DNA from 3 places in the Kitasatospora sp. NPDC040550 genome. Region 3 is predicted to be linked to each of the others. Evidence: riboswitches for the same ligand, from Rfam matches in the RefSeq annotation. Region 3 holds a riboswitch; each other region holds the start of a gene.
What was found. Region 3 has a riboswitch for cyclic di-AMP ahead of ACZ58X_RS21835 (NlpC/P60 family protein). Riboswitches for the same ligand answer to the same signal wherever they lie in the genome.

Region 1 (5,232 bases), on a different contig from region 3:
AGCGAGAGCGCAGCCAGCACCCCGACCTCCAGGACCAGCGCCACCCCGAGCACCCTGGCCGTCAGGTGCAGGTCGAACCAGGCCGTCACCCCGATCACCGCCACCACGGCCAGCGCGTACCAGCCCCAGCCGAGGTCCAGGCCCAGCTGCGAACGGACCAGTCCGCGCAGCGAGTACGCGAAGAAGCCGATGACCGAGGCCTCGAAGACGACGTACGCCAGCACCGCGAGCAGCCCCGCGGCCATCCCGACCACCCGGCCCAGCCCGTGCGAGACGTACCCGTAGAACGCCCCGGCGGCCGTGAGGTGCCGGGCCATCGCCACGTACCCGACCGAGAACACCGTGAGCACCACGGTGACCAGGACGTACGCGGCGGGCGCGCCGACCCCGTTGCCCTGCCCGACGATGATCGGCAGGTTCCCCGTCATCGCGGTGATCGGGGCGGCGGAGGCGACCGCCATGAACACCACGCCCACCAGGCCGACCGAGTCCGGCTTCAACCGGTCGACCCCATCCGCACCGGCCCGCTCACCGGCCCCACCCGCACCGGCCCGCTCCCCGACCTCTTCCCCGCTCCGCACGGCCATCCGGCCTCCCTCGTCCACCCGGGCGCACCCGCCCGCCGGACCGGCCGGGCACTGACTGCCCGCCAGGATCGGCACATCGCGGTCGGCCCGCAAACGACGGTGACCGGCTTTCCCGGCAGCCGTGTTGACGTCGCGTTCGACGGCTCGAACGCGGCCGGGCGGGAGAACGGCAGCGGCCGGCCCGGCCGTACGAGAGGTGTCCCGTACGGCCGGGCCGGCCTTGGGCGTGTCCCGCGCCCAGGTCCACCGGTGCGGCGATCACCCGGTCGAGCGGTCACCCGACATGACCATCCCGGGCGGTCGATTCGCCCCGCACCAGCGGTGGTTCACACGTTCCTGCGGAAGGCCCCGGAGGGTCAGAGCGCGACGCCGTGCGCCCGCAGGTAGGCGACCGGGTCGATGTCCGAGCCGTACTCCGGACCGGTACGGATCTCGAAGTGCAGGTGCGGGCCGGTCACGTTGCCGGTCGCACCGGAGAGGCCGAGCTGCTGGCCGGCGGTGACGGTCTGACCGACGCTCACGCCGATCGAGGACAGGTGCGCGTACTGGGCGTACTTGCCGTCGGCGAGCTTGATCTCGACCTCGTTGCCGTAGGCGCCGTCGTTGCCGGCCTTCACCACGACACCGTTGGCGACGGCGCGCAGCGGGGTGCCGGTGGAGGCGACGAAGTCCTGGCCGGTGTGGTGGCCGGAGGCCCACATCGAGCCGGCCACGCCGTAGGCCTCACCCAGCACGGGGTTGGCGAGCGGGGCGACGTAGCCGGAGGTGGCGGCGACCGGGGCGGCGGTCACGGCCGGGGCCGGGGCGGCGGTCTGAACCTGGGTCTGCACCTGGGCGCCGGGCTTGGCGGCCTCGGTCCGGACCTGCACCTGGGTGTCCGCGGCGGCGGAGGTGTCCTTGGCGGCCGGAGCGGCCGGCTTGGCCGGGGCTGCCGGAGCGGCGGGCTTCGCCGGGGCGGCGGCGTGACCGGCGAGGGCCAGCTGCTGGCCGGGGAAGATCAGGTTCGGGTCGGCGCCGACCACCGAGCGGTTCTGCTCGTACAGCGCGTGCCAGCCGCCCTCGACGTGCTTGACGTCGGCGATCTTCGAGAGGGTGTCACCGCTGACGACGCGGTAGCTCTGCTGGGCGGCCGGGGCGGCAGCCGGAGCGGCGGCCTGGGGAGCGGCAGGAGCGGTGGTGGCCGCCGGGGCGGTGTGCGCCTGGGCGCTCATCGCGGTCACGAGCGGCAGGACGAACGAGGCGCCGGTGACGGCGGTGGCGATGCCGATGCGGGCGGCACGGGGCAGGGCGATACGACGAGCCTGTGCAGGCATGGAATTTTCCTCTCCGACGCCTGCGAGGTGAGCTGTCGGGTTCGGGCTGGAGTTGCCCGGCCGCATGCGCGGCTTCACCCCAAGCCGGCCCTGGTGGTCCACGCCCGAAAAGGCGCGAACTCCGGTCCGGCGACTTACCTGTGGGTCCCCCGCTCCTGCCGTACAGAGTTCGGTGCGAGCCACCGGGCAGCGGCAGGACTCGGCGTTCCACCCGGTGGATCCGTCCGGACTGGCCGGGCGGTCGCTGAACTAAAACTCATCCGTTCGGGTGAAGCAATGTCGATCTCTTGAATCGGCAACAACCCCCGCCGCCCCGTCACCCTCCGAATGATCCCTTGTACGGTCAGTGCACGATCCATTCACCCGGCGCCACTGATCCACCACCCTGCGCCGCCGACACCACCCCCGTGCGACCGTCCGTTCACGCACCGCCACCGACCGACACACCACCCGGTGACCCTTGTCACGTACGCCCCGGCGGGCGCAGGATTCGGCCCGTGGCCACCTCTCAAGCCGGCACTCTGCGCCTGGGCACCGCGCAGGGCCGCTGGGTACTCCTCGCGACCGTGCTCGGCTCCAGCATGGCGATGCTCGACGGCACCGTCGTCAACGTCGCCCTGCCCCGGATCGGCACCGACCTCGGCGCCTCCCTCGCCTCCCTGCAATGGACCCTGAACGCCTATCTGCTCACCCTGGCCGGCCTGATCCTGCTCGGCGGCGCCCTCGGCGACCGCTACGGACGGCGCCGGGTCTTCCTGATCGGCGTGGTCTGGTTCGCCGTCGCCTCCGCCGCCTGCGCCGCGGCCCCGACCATCCACGTGCTGATCGCCGCCCGCGCCGTCCAGGGCATCGGCGGGGCGCTGCTCACCCCGGGCTCGCTCGCCATGCTCCAGGCGGTCTTCCACCCGGACGACCGCTCGGCGGCGGTCGGCCTCTGGTCCGGCCTGGGCGGGGTGTCGGCCGCCGTCGGCCCCTTCCTGGGCGGCTGGCTGGTGGACGGCCCCGGCTGGCGCTGGATCTTCCTGCTGAACCTGCCACTGGCCGCCGCCGTGATCGCGGTGACCTCCCGTTACGTCCCGGAGAGCCGGGACGAGTCCGCCACCGGCCGCTTCGACGTGCCCGGCGCCCTGCTCGCCGCCCTCGCGCTCGGCGCCGTCACCTACGCGCTCACCGCCGCCGGGGAGGGGCTGTCCCCCGCCGTCTGGGTCACCGGTGCGATCGGCCTGCTGCTGGCCGCCGCCTTCGTGGCCGTCGAACGGCGCGCGCCCGACCCGATGCTGCCGCTCGGACTGTTCTCCTCCCGGCTGTTCACCGCCGTGAACCTGGTCACCCTCTGCGTCTACGCGGCGTTCAGCGGGGTGTTCTTCCTGCTGGTGGTGCAGCTGCAGATCGTCTCGGGCTTCTCCCCGCTGGTCTCCGGCTTCGCCCTGGTGCCGATCACGGTGCTGATGCTGACCCTGTCCGCGCGCGCCGGGCGGCTCGGCAAGCGGATCGGGCCGCGCGTGCCGCTCACCGTGGGCCCGCTGCTGTGCGCCGCCGGGGTGCTGCTGATGCTGCGCACCGGCCCCGGATCCTCCTACTGGGCGGACGTGCTGCCCGCGGTCGCGGTGATGGGCTCCGGGATGACGCTGCTGGTCGCACCCCTCACCGCCACCGTGCTGGCCGCCGTCGAGGTGCGGCACGCGGGCATCGCCAGCGGCGTCAACAACGCCGCCGCCCGCGCGGCCGGCCTGCTCGCGGTGGCCGCCCTGCCGGCCCTGGCCGGACTGAGCGGCGACGCCTACCGGGTGCCGTCCGCGGTGGACTCCGCCTTCCACACCGCGATGCTGATCTGCGCGGGCCTGCTGGCCGCCGGCGGGCTGATCGCCTTCGCCACCGTCCGGGGCAACGTGCTGGCACCGGAGGAGGAGCACCCGGTGGCCGAGCCGAACTGCGACTGGCCCTGCGCCACCACCACCCCGCCGCTCGACCCGGGCCGCCCCCGGGCGCACGAGGGCCCCGCCACCGGAACGGCGGCAGGGCCCTCGCCGGAAAACTGACGTTACGTCAGAGGATGTCGCCCGGGGCGTACTTGGCCGCCTCCGGGTAGGCCGCCGCGACGGCCTCCACCTGACGGACGACCTCGGCGACCTGCGCCCCGGCCGCACCGGTGAAGGACAGCCGGTCGGCGAGCAGCGCGTCCAGCGCGGCCCGGTCCAGCGGGATCCGCTCGTCGGCGGCGAGGCGGTCCAGCAGCTCGTTCTCCCGGGCGCCGGCGCGCATGGCCAGCGCCGAGGCGACGGCGTGCTCCTTGATCACCTCGTGGCCGGTCTCCCGGCCGACGCCCGCGCGCACCGCGCCCATCAGCACCTTGGTGGTGGCCAGGAACGGCAGGTAGCGGTCCAGCTCGGCCTCGATCACGGCCGGGAAGGCGCCGAACTCGTCCAGGACGGTGAGGAAGGTCTCCAGCAGGCCGTCGAAGGCGAAGAAGGCGTCCGGCAGCGCGACCCGGCGCACCACGGAGCAGGAGACGTCGCCCTCGTTCCACTGGTCGCCGGCCAGCTCGCCGGTCATCGACGCGTAGCCGCGCAGGATGACGGCCAGGCCGTTGACGCGCTCGCAGGAGCGGGTGTTCATCTTGTGCGGCATCGCGGAGGAGCCGACCTGGCCCTCCTTGAAGCCCTCCGTCACCAGCTCGTGGCCGGCCATCAGGCGGATGGTCTTGGCCAGGCTGGACGGCGCGGCGGCCAGCTGGACGAGGGCGGTGAGCACCTCGAAGTCCAGCGAGCGCGGGTAGACCTGACCGACGCTGGTCAGCACGTGGTCGAAGCCGAGGTGGCCGGCGACCCGGCGCTCCAGCTCGGCGAGCTTCTCGGTGTCGCCGCCGAGCAGGTCCAGCATGTCCTGGGCGGTGCCGACCGGGCCCTTGATCCCGCGCAGCGGGTAGCGGGCGATCAGCTCCTCCAGGCGGCGGAAGGCGACCAGCAGCTCGTCGGTGATCGACGCGAAGCGCTTGCCCAGGGTGGTGGCCTGCGCGGCCACGTTGTGCGAGCGGCCGGCCATGACCAGCTCGGAGTGCTGGGCGGACAGCTTGGCCAGGCGGACCAGGACGGCGACCGTGCGGTCCCGGACGTGTTCCAGGGACTGGCGGATCTGGAGCTGCTCGACGTTCTCGGTCAGGTCCCGGGACGTCATGCCCTTGTGGATCTGCTCGTGGCCGGCGAGCTCGCTGAACTCCTCGATCCGGGCCTTCACGTCGTGGCGGGTGACCCGCTCACGGGCGGCGATCGAGCCGAGGTCGACCTGGTCGACCACCCGCTCGTAGTCGGCGACGGCATTCGCGGGCACCTCGA
Region 2 (5,232 bases), on a different contig from region 3:
AGCCGTACGAGCTGCCGCGCGAGCTGACCGCGGAGTCGGCGGGCCGGCTGCTGCTGGCGGTGGCCCAGCGGGCGCACGACGCCGGGGTGGACGTGGACGCGGCGCTGCGCTCGGCCGCGCGCGGCTACCGGGACGCGGTGCGCGCGGCCGAGGGGCTCGAACCGGAGTAGCGCAGGCGGCTCAGGCCGCCGTGGCGGTGCGCTCCGAGGCGGACCGCTGCGGCGGGACGAGCTCGCCGATCGCCTCGCCGATCAGGACGACCAGTTCGGCGAGGCGCTCCAGGTCGAGGTGGGCGGGCAGGTCGGCGAGGGAGACGATCCGCTCGCCCTTCGGGCCCGCCACGCAGAAGAGGTCGATCGGCCCGAAGTGCTTCTCGGCGGTGTCGACCAGGGCGGCGACGTCGCTGGGCCGGCGGATGTCGCCGGAGACGCCGACCACGGGGCAGCCCGGCCGGTCGAGTTCGGAGGCGAGGTCCTCGGCGATGCCGACATGGGTGTCGGCGATCAGCATCCCGGCGGCGCCGGCCGCGGCGAACCGGCGGGCGAGGTCGGCCCCCGAACCGCCCGCGAGTACCGCGATGACGACGACTGCTCCGCTGACCGTCATTGGTCCAGCTCCTCCCTGCGGGCGACACCGCACCGGCGCCCGCGCGTACTTCGGAGGATCGTAGGCACGTCCTGACCCTCCGCAACAGGGATTACCCCGCAGGTGACCAGGCTCACGCCTGCCGCCCGGCCAAGAGCTGGCCAAGGCCTGTCCGCACACCGTCCACGGGCCGTCCACGGAGTGTCGGCGTGCCGCTCGCGCGCCGGTCACGGGCGGTTCGCGCGCCGGTGACCTCCGGGCGGTCGCGGGGACGCGGGCGCCGGCGGTCCGGACCCGTCCGGTCCAGCGGTTACGGTCGACCCATGCCAGCTCAGCCCGAGGGCGCCCAGCCCGCCGCCCAGCCCGACCCGCAGCTCTTCACCTGGGAGTTCGCCGCCGACCCGTACCCCGCCTACGCCTGGCTGCGCGAGCACGCCCCGGTGCACCGCACCACGCTGCCGAGCGGGGTGGAGGCCTGGCTGGTGACGCGCTACGCGGACGCCCGGCAGGCGCTCGCGGACGGCCGGCTGTCGAAGAACCCGGCGCACCACAGCGAGCAGGCGCACCGCACCGGCCGGGTGGGCATCCCGGGGGAGCGGCAGGCGGACCTGATGACCCACCTGCTGAACATCGACCCGCCGGACCACACCCGGCTGCGCCGCCTGGTGTCGAAGGCGTTCACCCCGCGCCGGGTGGCCGAGTTCGAGCCGCGGGTGCAGCAGCTGACCGACCGGCTGATCGACGGCTTCGCGCAGCGCGGTTCGGCCGACCTCATCCACGAGTTCGCCTTCCCGCTCCCCATCTACGCGATCTGCGACCTGCTCGGCGTGCCGGCCGAGGACCAGGACGACTTCCGCGACTGGGCCGGAATGATGCTGCGGCACACGAAGCCGGGACACGGCGGCAGCCAACGCGGCGGCGTGGGCCGGGCGGTGAAGCGGATGCGGGCGTACCTGCTGGAGCTGATCCACCGCAAGCGGGCGGACCTCGGGGACGACCTGATCTCCGGCCTGATCCGGGCGAGCGACCACGGCGAGCACCTGACCGAGAACGAGGCCGCCGCGATGGCCTTCATCCTCCTCTTCGCCGGGTTCGAGACGACGGTGAACCTGATCGGCAACGGGACGTACGCGCTGCTGCGCAATCCCGGGCAGCGGGCCCTGCTGCAGGAGTCGGTGGCCCGCGGCGAGACCGCGCTGCTGGAGACCGGGATCGAGGAACTCCTGCGCTACGACGGGCCGGTGGAGCTGGCGACCTGGCGGTTCGCGACCCGTCCGCTGACCATCGGCGGGGTGGAGATCCCGGTCGGTGATCCGGTGCTGGTGGTGCTGGCGGCGGCGGACCGCGATCCGGCCAGGTTCTCCGACGAGAACACCCTCGACCTGGCCCGGAGCGACAACCCGCACCTGGGGTTCGGGCACGGCATCCACTACTGCATCGGCGCCCCGCTGGCCCGGTTGGAGGGGCGGTCCGCGCTGGCCACGCTGCTTTCCCGGCTGCCCGACCTGCGACTGGCCGAAAGCCCGGAGAATCTGCGCTGGCGGGGTGGCCTGATCATGCGTGGATTGCGCGAACTTCCGGTCGAATTCAGTCCGGAGCTCCGGTCGCCGCACGGCGTTCCTGAGCCGGCGACACGCTGACGAGGCATCCGGAACCGGCCACCGGCGGCGGTATGAACGCCCATCAAACCGGACAAAGCCCCGCCGTTGGTAGGCGATCGAACACGGGCCGTAATTCTTGTGTGATGTCGGTGATATGAGCTTGTGATTCGTCTGAGGATCTGTCTAGTCTCCGTGGAGTTCGCAGCTGCGGACCTCGTGCGCGGGACGCCGAATCCTGCCCGCCGCGTCACGGGAAACCGACCAGAACCCTGGGCAGGGGCGGGGGAACCAGGTTTGTTGCCGTTCCTCCACGGCTTGGGGTGAAGCCGCCCGCGCGGATTCGATTCCGCAGACGGCGGCCGGGCCACCTCCCGGTCCGAACCCGACAGCTCACCTCGCAGGCGTGCGGAGAGGGACCTTCATGCTGTTCGTTGGAACTGGCCGTCATCGTCGTCGCACCCAGGCCGAGAAGGCCATCGCCGTCGCCGGTGTGGCCGGCGTCGGACTCGCACTGCCGCTCCTCACCGCCACCGGCGCCTCCGCCGCCCCGGCCTCCGTCTGGGACTCCGTCGCCCAGTGCGAGAGCGGCGGCGACTGGAGCATCAACACCGGCAACGGCTTCTCCGGCGGCCTCCAGTTCACCTCCAGCACCTGGAAGGCGTACGGCGGCACCGCGTACGCGGCGCAGGCCAACCAGGCCAGCAAGGCGCAGCAGATCGCGGTCGCCGAGAAGGTCCTCGCCTCGCAGGGCCCCGGCGCCTGGCCGGTCTGCTCCAAGAAGGCCGGCCTGAGCAAGGGCGGCGCCCCGGCCGAGGTGGACACCTCCTCGGACGCCAAGCCGCAGAAGCAGCAGGCCCAGAAGCAGGCGCCCAAGCAGCAGGCCCCCAAGGCCGCCGCGAAGCCCGCCCAGCCGAAGCCGGTCCAGCAGTACGCGCCGAAGCACGCCGCGCCGAAGCAGGCCGAGAAGCCCGCCGACCCGTCGGCGCAGCAGTACGCCCCCAAGCACGCCGCCCCGCGGGCCGCCCAGGCCCCGGCCGCCACGACCGGCCACGACTACACCGTGCGGGACGGCGACACCCTGTCGGGCATCGCCACCGCCCAGGGCGTGTCCGGCGGCTGGCAGGCGCTGTACGACGGCAACCGCGGCACGGTCGGCGGAAACCCGGACCTGATCGTGCCCGGCCAGGTCCTGCACCTGGGCTGAGCCGGACCGTTCCACGGCGGACGACACGCTGGACACGGAGGGGGCCGCGCCCGGCGGCCCCCTCCGTCCGCGTCCGCCCGCCCCGGTGGGACGCACCGGGACGAGCAGGTGAACTACCGGTGGGTAGCCGGGCCACACGGTGAGACGCAGCCCAGGCGGACGTGGCCCCGGGAGCCCGGGCGGTTAGGCTCTGGTCGTAACGACTCCGCAATCGTCCGGCCGGCAGCACCACCCGCGGCCGGACCCTGCTTCCGCAAGGAGATGCTTCGTGCCGTCCATCGATGTCGTCGTAGCCCGTGAAATCCTCGACTCCCGCGGCAACCCCACGGTCGAGGTCGAGGTCGGCCTCGACGACGGCAGCACGGGTCGTGCCGCTGTTCCGTCGGGTGCCTCGACCGGCGCCTTCGAGGCGCTCGAACTGCGCGACGGCGACAAGAACCGCTACTTCGGCAAGGGCGTGGAGAAGGCCGTCCTGGCCGTCATCGAGCAGATCGGCCCCGAGCTGGTCGGCTACGACGCCACCGAGCAGCGCCTGATCGACCAGGCCATGCTCGACCTGGACGCCACCCCGGACAAGTCCTCGCTCGGCGCCAACGCCATCCTGGGCGTCTCGCTGGCCGTCGCGCACGCCGCCTCCGAGGCCAGCGACCTGCCGCTGTTCCGCTACCTGGGCGGCCCGAACGCCCACGTCCTGCCGGTCCCGATGATGAACATCCTCAACGGCGGCTCGCACGCGGACTCCAACGTCGACATCCAGGAGTTCATGATCGCTCCGATCGGCGCGGAGTCCTTCTCCGAGGCCGTCCGCTGGGGCGTCGAGGTCTACCACACCCTCAAGGGCGTGTTGAAGGAGCGCGGCCTGTCCACCGGCCTCGGCGACGAGGGCGGCTTCGCGCCGAACCTGGACAGCAACCGCGAGGCCCTGGACCTCATCACCGAGGCCATCCAGAAGGCCGGCTACGTGCCCGGCCGCGACATCGCGCTGGCCCTGGACGTCGCCGCCTCCGAGTTCTTCCAGGACGGCGCCTACCAGTTCGAGGGCAAGGCCCTGTCGGCCGCCGAGCTCATCGAGTACTACGCCGAGCTGGTCGCCTCCTACCCGCTGGTCTCCATCGAGGACCCGCTGGACGAGTCGGACTGGGACGGCTGGAAGGCCATGACCGTCAAGCTGGGCGACAAGGTCCAGCTGGTCGGCGACGACCTGTTCGTCACCAACCCGGCCCGCCTGGCCAAGGGCATCGAGACCGGCACCGCCAACGCGCTGCTGGTGAAGGTGAACCAGATCGGCTCGCTGACCGAGACCCTGGACGCCGTCGAGCTGGCCCAGCGCAACGGCTACCGCTGCATGATGTCGCACCGCTCCGGCGAGACCGAGGACGTCACCATCGCCGACCTGGCCGTCGCCACCAACTGCGGCCAGATCAAGACCGGTGCCCCGGCCCGCTCCGAGCGCGTCGCCAAGTACAACCAGCTGCTGCGCATCGAGGAGATCCTCGACGACGCCGCCGAGTACGCCGGCCGCGGCGCCTTCCCGCGGTTCAAGCACGAGGGCTGAGCACGCCCGGGCCGGGCGACGTCCGGCCCGGCCGCCGGGGGCCCGAGGCCCCCGGTAGCGCACGCCTGACCGGTGCCCCGCCGCTCACCCCGTAGGGTGGACGGCGGGGCACCGTCGCGACCAGGAGGGGATACGGGAGATGGCTGGCTGGAGGATCCCGGGTTTGGCGGCCCGGCCTCGGTTCACGAGCCGGGCGACCGTCCTGGTCCTGGTGCTCTGCTCGCTGGTGGCGATCCTGGCCTACCCGACGCGGCAGTTCATCTCCCAGCGCGCCGAGATCTCCGCCC
Region 3 (5,232 bases):
TCGAGCCGGCGCTGACGGGTGACCAGCTCGTGCAGGGTCTCCTGCTGGCGCTCGGCGGCCTGGCCGAGGGTGCGGGCGCGGGTGAGGTAGGCCTCCGGGTCGCTGGAGAGCATCAGCTGGGCGGTCTGGGTCATCCCGCCGCCCCGGTACTCGGCCCCGGCGACCGTGGCGAGGTCCCCGCGCAGTTCGTTGAGCTGCTCCTGGGCGGCGGCGACCTCGCCCTGGAGGATCGTGGTCTCGCCCAGCAGCCGCTTCTGCGCCTCCTGCGCGGCGTTGTACTTCTCCGAGGCCTGTTCGGCCTCGTCGTACAGCTGCTCGACCTGGGCCTTGACGTCCTTGCGGTCGGGCGCCTCCGGCCCCCCGGGGGCGGCCTGGGCGCTGCCGGCGGTCGCCACGCCCAGGGCCGTGGTGGCGGCCGCGGTCAGTACCAGCGCACGGGCGAGCAGTTGGGAACGGCGGTGCACGGGCATGGCGGCAACGGCTCCAGTCCTGCGGCGCGGCCCCGCGGCCGCGCCCCGGTGGGCGGCCGTCGAGCGGGAGTCCGGTGGCAGACGTTAGCGAGTCCGGGCAAGTGAGTCCAAACCCCTACCGACCAGAATATTTGACCCCTAATCGGACACCAGGTCGAGCCGCCGGAAAAGCCGCAGGCCCGGCCCTCCGTGACGGAGGACCGGGCCCGTGAACGCGTGGGTGGGGATCAGACCCGCACGATGGAGGTCAGCGGCATGTTGGAGACGGCCTCGTAGCGCACCGACGCACCCGGCTTGGGAGCGTGCAGCACCTGGCCGTTGCCCGCGTAGATGCCGACGTGGTGGGCGTCGCCGTAGAAGATCAGCATGTCGCCGGGCTGGGCCTGGGAGATGTCCGAGCCGATCCGGGTGCCGGCGCCGGCCTGCTCCTGCGAGGTGCGCGGCAGCGACACCCCGGCCTGGTTGAACGCCCAGACCATCAGGCCGGAGCAGTCGAAGGAGCCGGGGCCGGTGGCGCCCCAGACGTACGGGCTGCCGACCTTGGTGGCGGCGGCGGCCAGCGCGGCGGCACCGTGCGAGCTGCCCGGGGCGACCTTGACCGGCGCGGCGGTGGAGCCCGAGCCGAGGTCGCCGCGGCTGCTGTCGCGCGAGGCACGGTCCGGGGTGGCCGGCTTGGCGGCGGCGGCCTTCGCGGCGGCGTCGGCGGCGGCCTTGTCCTCGGCCGCCTTGATCGCCTGGCGCTCCTGCTCGGTCAGCGTGTTGAGCAGGTCCTGGGCGGCCTTGAGCTTGTTCTGGACCTCGTCCTTGGAGGCCTTCAGCTGCTGGGTCGTGGACTCCAGCTCGCCGAGCTTGCCCTGGGCCTCGGTGCGGTCCTGGTCCAGCTTGCGCTGCTGGTCCTGCAGCTGCTTGAGCTGGTTCTTCTGGGTGCTGCCCGCCTGGTTCAGCGCGCCGGCCTGGTTGAGGAAGTTGTCCGGGCTGGAGGACAGCATCAGCTGGACCGTCGGGGATATGCCCCCGTTGCGGTACTGCTCGCCGGCGATCTCGGCCAGGCCGCCCTGGAGGTCGGTCACCTGGGCCTGCTGCCGGGCCACCTGGTCCTGGAGGCCGGAGACCTGCTTCTCCAGCTCCTGCTGCTTCTCCTGGGCGGCGTTGTACTTCTCGGTCGCCTGCTCGGCCTGCTCGTTGAGCTGGTCGACCTGCTCCTTGACCTGGTCCTTGGTCGGCTGCGGGTCGGCGTGCGCGCCGGACTGCGCGGAGAGGGCGACGGCCGCGGCGGCGAAACCGGTCAGGATCGAGACGCGGGTGCGGCTGGCGGGCTTGGGACGACGATGGGACGCCACGAAGGCGGACTCCTTCTTCCTACCTCCGCCTACCGGGTGAGCTGACGGGTTCGGGCCGGAAGCATGCCCTACGACGCCTCACCGGCCTCACCTACGGCCGACCTGGCGCCGATTCACCCCGGAGGAACGTGTGGTTCCCCGGCTCCGCTCCGCAGCGCCCCCGACTACTGGGCTCCCCTGTCGGGCAGTCGCTTCGACCTGCCCCGCTGTTTCGCGAACTCGGCGGTAACCACCGCCGCCACCCAGGCTGGGTGATCGACTGTGCGGTGGTTCGGAGCATGACCCTAGTAACTGAACCGTGATCCGTTCAAATCCTTGTCAGAAAAAAGACGGAAGATTACCCATGTTCTTTTGTGAAAATGACTGATGGTGATCACTGCCGCACGCAAAGCTGATCGACTCTCACCGTCCGGCCCACCGGGACCGCAAACCGACGCGCCACCCCCGACCGGAGGTGGCGCGGATCACAGGGCCGGAACCGGCCCCTCGGGGAGGTGCCGGTCCGTCAGATCCGGCGGATCGTGTTGATCGACATCGCGTCGGCCTTCATCACCTTCACCACGTCACCGGTGTGCGGCGCGTGGACCACCATGCCGTTGCCGATGTACATCCCGACGTGGTGCATGTCGCCGCCGTAGATCACCAGGTCGCCCGGCTGGGCGGTGGCCAGCGTCACGGCGGTCCCGATGTGGCCCTGCTCCTGCGAGGTGCGCGGCAGCGAGACGCCGGCCTGGCCGTACGCCCAGACCATCAGGCCCGAGCAGTCGAAGGTGGAGGGCCCGGTGGCGCCCCAGACGTACGGCGAGCCCTGCTTGCTCATCGCCTTGGCCACCGCCACGGCGGCGTAGCCGCTGGCCGGCGGCAGGTTGCCGAGGTCGACCCGGTCGGCGCCGCGGGAGGCGCGGTCGTCCTGCTGCTGCTGGGCCCGGAGCGCGGCCCGGTCGGCGGCGCTGAGCGAGTTCAGCAGGTCCTGGGCGGCCTTCAACTTGGTGTTGACGTCCGCCTTGGCCTGGTTGAGGTCCTTGGTGGTGGAGTCCAGGGAGGCGAGCACGGCGGCCGCCTCGGCCTTCTCCTGGTCCAGTCGGCGCTGCTGGTCGAGCAGGCCCTTGAGCGCCTCGGTCTGGGTGGTGCTGGCCTGCTGGACGCTCGACGCCTTGTCCAGGTAGCCGGACGGGTCGGAGGAGAGCATCAGCTGGACGGACGGGTCGATGCCGCCGGTGCGGTACTGCTCGCCCGCGACCTGGGCCAGGCCCACCTGGAGCTGGCCCATCTGGTCCTGGCTGCGGGCCACCTGGTCCTGGAGCTGGTCGGCCTGCTTGCGGAGCTGGTCGGAGCGCTCCTTGGCGCCGTTGTACTTCTCGGCCGCCTGCTCCTGCTCCTGCTGGAGCTGGTCGATCTGCGCCTTGACGTCACTCTTGTTCGGCTGCGGCGCGGCATGCGCGGCGACCTGGGCGGAGAGGGCGACCGCGGTCGCAGCAGCAGCGGTGAGCACGGAGACCCGCGCGCGGCTCGGCTGCTTGGGACGGCGGTGGGAGGCCAAGGGACCGGCTCCTTCTTCCATCGGACTCACCTGATCAGGTGAGATTCCGGAAAATAGGTTTGACGCCAGACCCTAGTGAAGATCTACCCGTTTTGCCACTCCCCGAAGGCGTGAACTCCGGTTCCCCCGCTGACTTCACCGGATCCGCACACCCGCGCGGACGCCCCACTGACCTGCCGTCACCGCCCCCGGCCCCGGCTCAGGGCCGGGCCAGCCGGTTCAGCAGCAGCACCGAGGCCACCGGGCGCGCACCCGCCTTCCGCACGCCCTCGGCGACCTCCCGGTCGGTGGAGACCACCACCACCGGACGGCCCTGCGGCTCGGCCCGGACCAGACGGCGGATCAGCTCGTCCGCGGTCTCGCCGGTCCGGCTGAACCGTACCCGCACCCCGCGCGGGGGCGCCATGATGACCGGTACGTCCAGGTCCTGCCCGTCGAACACACAGGTGACCTCCGCCTGGGTGCGCTGGGCCAGCATCGCCAGCCCGCCCAGCAGCCGGATCCGCTGCTGCTCCAGCGGCAGCGCCGGATACCCGGTCTTGGTCACGTTGTAGCCGTCCACCACCAGGTGCACCTGCGGGATCGCCAGCAGCTGGTCCAGCAGCGCCGGGTCGTCCTCGGCCAGGCCGCGCCGGGCCACGTCGTGCGGCGAGGCCGCCCCCGGCACCACCGCCTCCACCAGGTCCGCCGGGCGGATCTGGGAGACCGGCAGGGCCAGTTCCCGCTGCAGGCCCTGCGCCGACTGCAGCACGGTGTCCAACAGCAGCCGCAGCCGCATGTCCTCGACGCTGCGGCCCTCCCGGGCCGAGCGGCGGCCCTGCTCGACCGCGGTCTCCAGTTCGGACACCCGGTGCCGCAGCCGTCGCGCCTCGGACTCGGCCGCGCTGCGCTCCCCGGTGGCCTGCGCCCTCGCGGCCTCCAGCTCCCCGGCCACCCGCCGGGTCTCGGCCTGCGCCCGCCGGGTGTCGCTCTCCAGCGACCGCACCTTCTTGCGCAGCGACTCGGCCTCCCGCCGGACGCCCTCGAACTCCGCGCGCTGGCGGTCCAGGTCCGCGCGCGCCGCGGCCCGCACCTCGGCCAGCTCGGCCTGGAGCTTCTCCACCAGCCGGGAGGCCTCCGCCACCGCGTCCTCGGCGCCGGCCCGCTCGGCCTCCTCGCCCGCCTCGGCGACCAGTCGGCTCCAGCCGGGCGAGCGCACCAGGTAGGCGGCGGCGGCGACGTCCATCGGATCGGCGGCGCCAGGGACGGTGCCCGACTCCAGCGCCTTCACCAGGTCCGGCTGGCCCAGCCGCAGCCGCTCCGCTATCCGCACCCGGAAGGCCGGCTCGGACTCCAGCGCCGCCGCCAGCGCGGTGGCCGCGTACTTGGCCCGCCGCGCGGGGGTGAACTTGACGTACTGACGCAGGCTCTGCGGCAGCTCCCCGGGCGGCAGCCCGCCCAGCGCGTCCGAGGCCAGCCCGACCACCCGCCGGCGCACCCCCTCGGGCAGCGGCCGGTCCAGCTTCTCGGCCGCCCGCTCGGCACCCGCGTCGGCCGGGGCCGCGCCGGGGCCCTCCGGGAGGCCGGTCTCGGACGGGACCGACTCGGCGGCCGGCTCCGGTGCCGGCGCAGCGGGCTGGAGCCCCTGCGCTTCGCCGGGCTCCCTCGCTGCGTCCACCACGTCCTCGGCTCCGATCTGGTCCAGCGGGTGCGGCCGCGGCCGCCCCTGTCGTCACGCTCCGTGCGTCTTGTCTGTATTGTCCCGTGCGGTGGACGGCGGCGTCGCGCGCCGCCCACCGCACCGGAGGGGTCAGCCCTGCGCGGCGGGGGCCTCCACGCCCTCGGCGCCGGGACGGGCCACCAGCTCGACCTGGTCCACCGCGTTGCACCAGCGGCAGCGCAC

Region 1: linked by a shared signal. The riboswitch ahead of ACZ58X_RS09795 (M23 family metallopeptidase) and the one ahead of ACZ58X_RS21835 (NlpC/P60 family protein) in region 3 are both predicted to bind cyclic di-AMP.
Region 2: linked by a shared signal. The riboswitch ahead of ACZ58X_RS15205 (transglycosylase family protein) and the one ahead of ACZ58X_RS21835 (NlpC/P60 family protein) in region 3 are both predicted to bind cyclic di-AMP.

Annotation. Positions count from the first base shown of each region.
Region 1 covers NZ_JBVIWC010000005.1:35,056-40,287, reverse strand. Annotated here, with positions in the region: gene ACZ58X_RS09800 (APC family permease) at 1-587, opposite strand, end outside; gene ACZ58X_RS09795 (M23 family metallopeptidase) at 944-1,900, opposite strand; cyclic di-AMP (ydaO/yuaA leader) riboswitch at 1,903-2,085, opposite strand; gene ACZ58X_RS09790 (MFS transporter) at 2,398-3,939, shown strand; gene purB (adenylosuccinate lyase) at 3,947-5,232, opposite strand, start outside.
Region 2 covers NZ_JBVIWC010000008.1:290,889-296,120, forward strand. Annotated here, with positions in the region: gene ACZ58X_RS15190 (nucleoside triphosphate pyrophosphohydrolase) at 1-170, shown strand, start outside; gene ACZ58X_RS15195 (SDR family NAD(P)-dependent oxidoreductase) at 181-606, opposite strand; gene ACZ58X_RS15200 (cytochrome P450 family protein) at 909-2,225, shown strand; cyclic di-AMP (ydaO/yuaA leader) riboswitch at 2,436-2,606, shown strand; gene ACZ58X_RS15205 (transglycosylase family protein) at 2,608-3,390, shown strand; gene eno (phosphopyruvate hydratase) at 3,659-4,945, shown strand; gene ACZ58X_RS15215 (FtsB family cell division protein) at 5,109-5,232, shown strand, end outside.
Region 3 covers NZ_JBVIWC010000014.1:156,271-161,502, forward strand. Annotated here, with positions in the region: gene ACZ58X_RS21830 (C40 family peptidase) at 1-470, opposite strand, end outside; gene ACZ58X_RS21835 (NlpC/P60 family protein) at 698-1,810, opposite strand; cyclic di-AMP (ydaO/yuaA leader) riboswitch at 1,822-1,977, opposite strand; gene ACZ58X_RS21840 (C40 family peptidase) at 2,316-3,350, opposite strand; gene ACZ58X_RS21845 (NYN domain-containing protein) at 3,550-4,851, opposite strand; gene ACZ58X_RS21850 (hypothetical protein) at 5,140-5,232, opposite strand, start outside.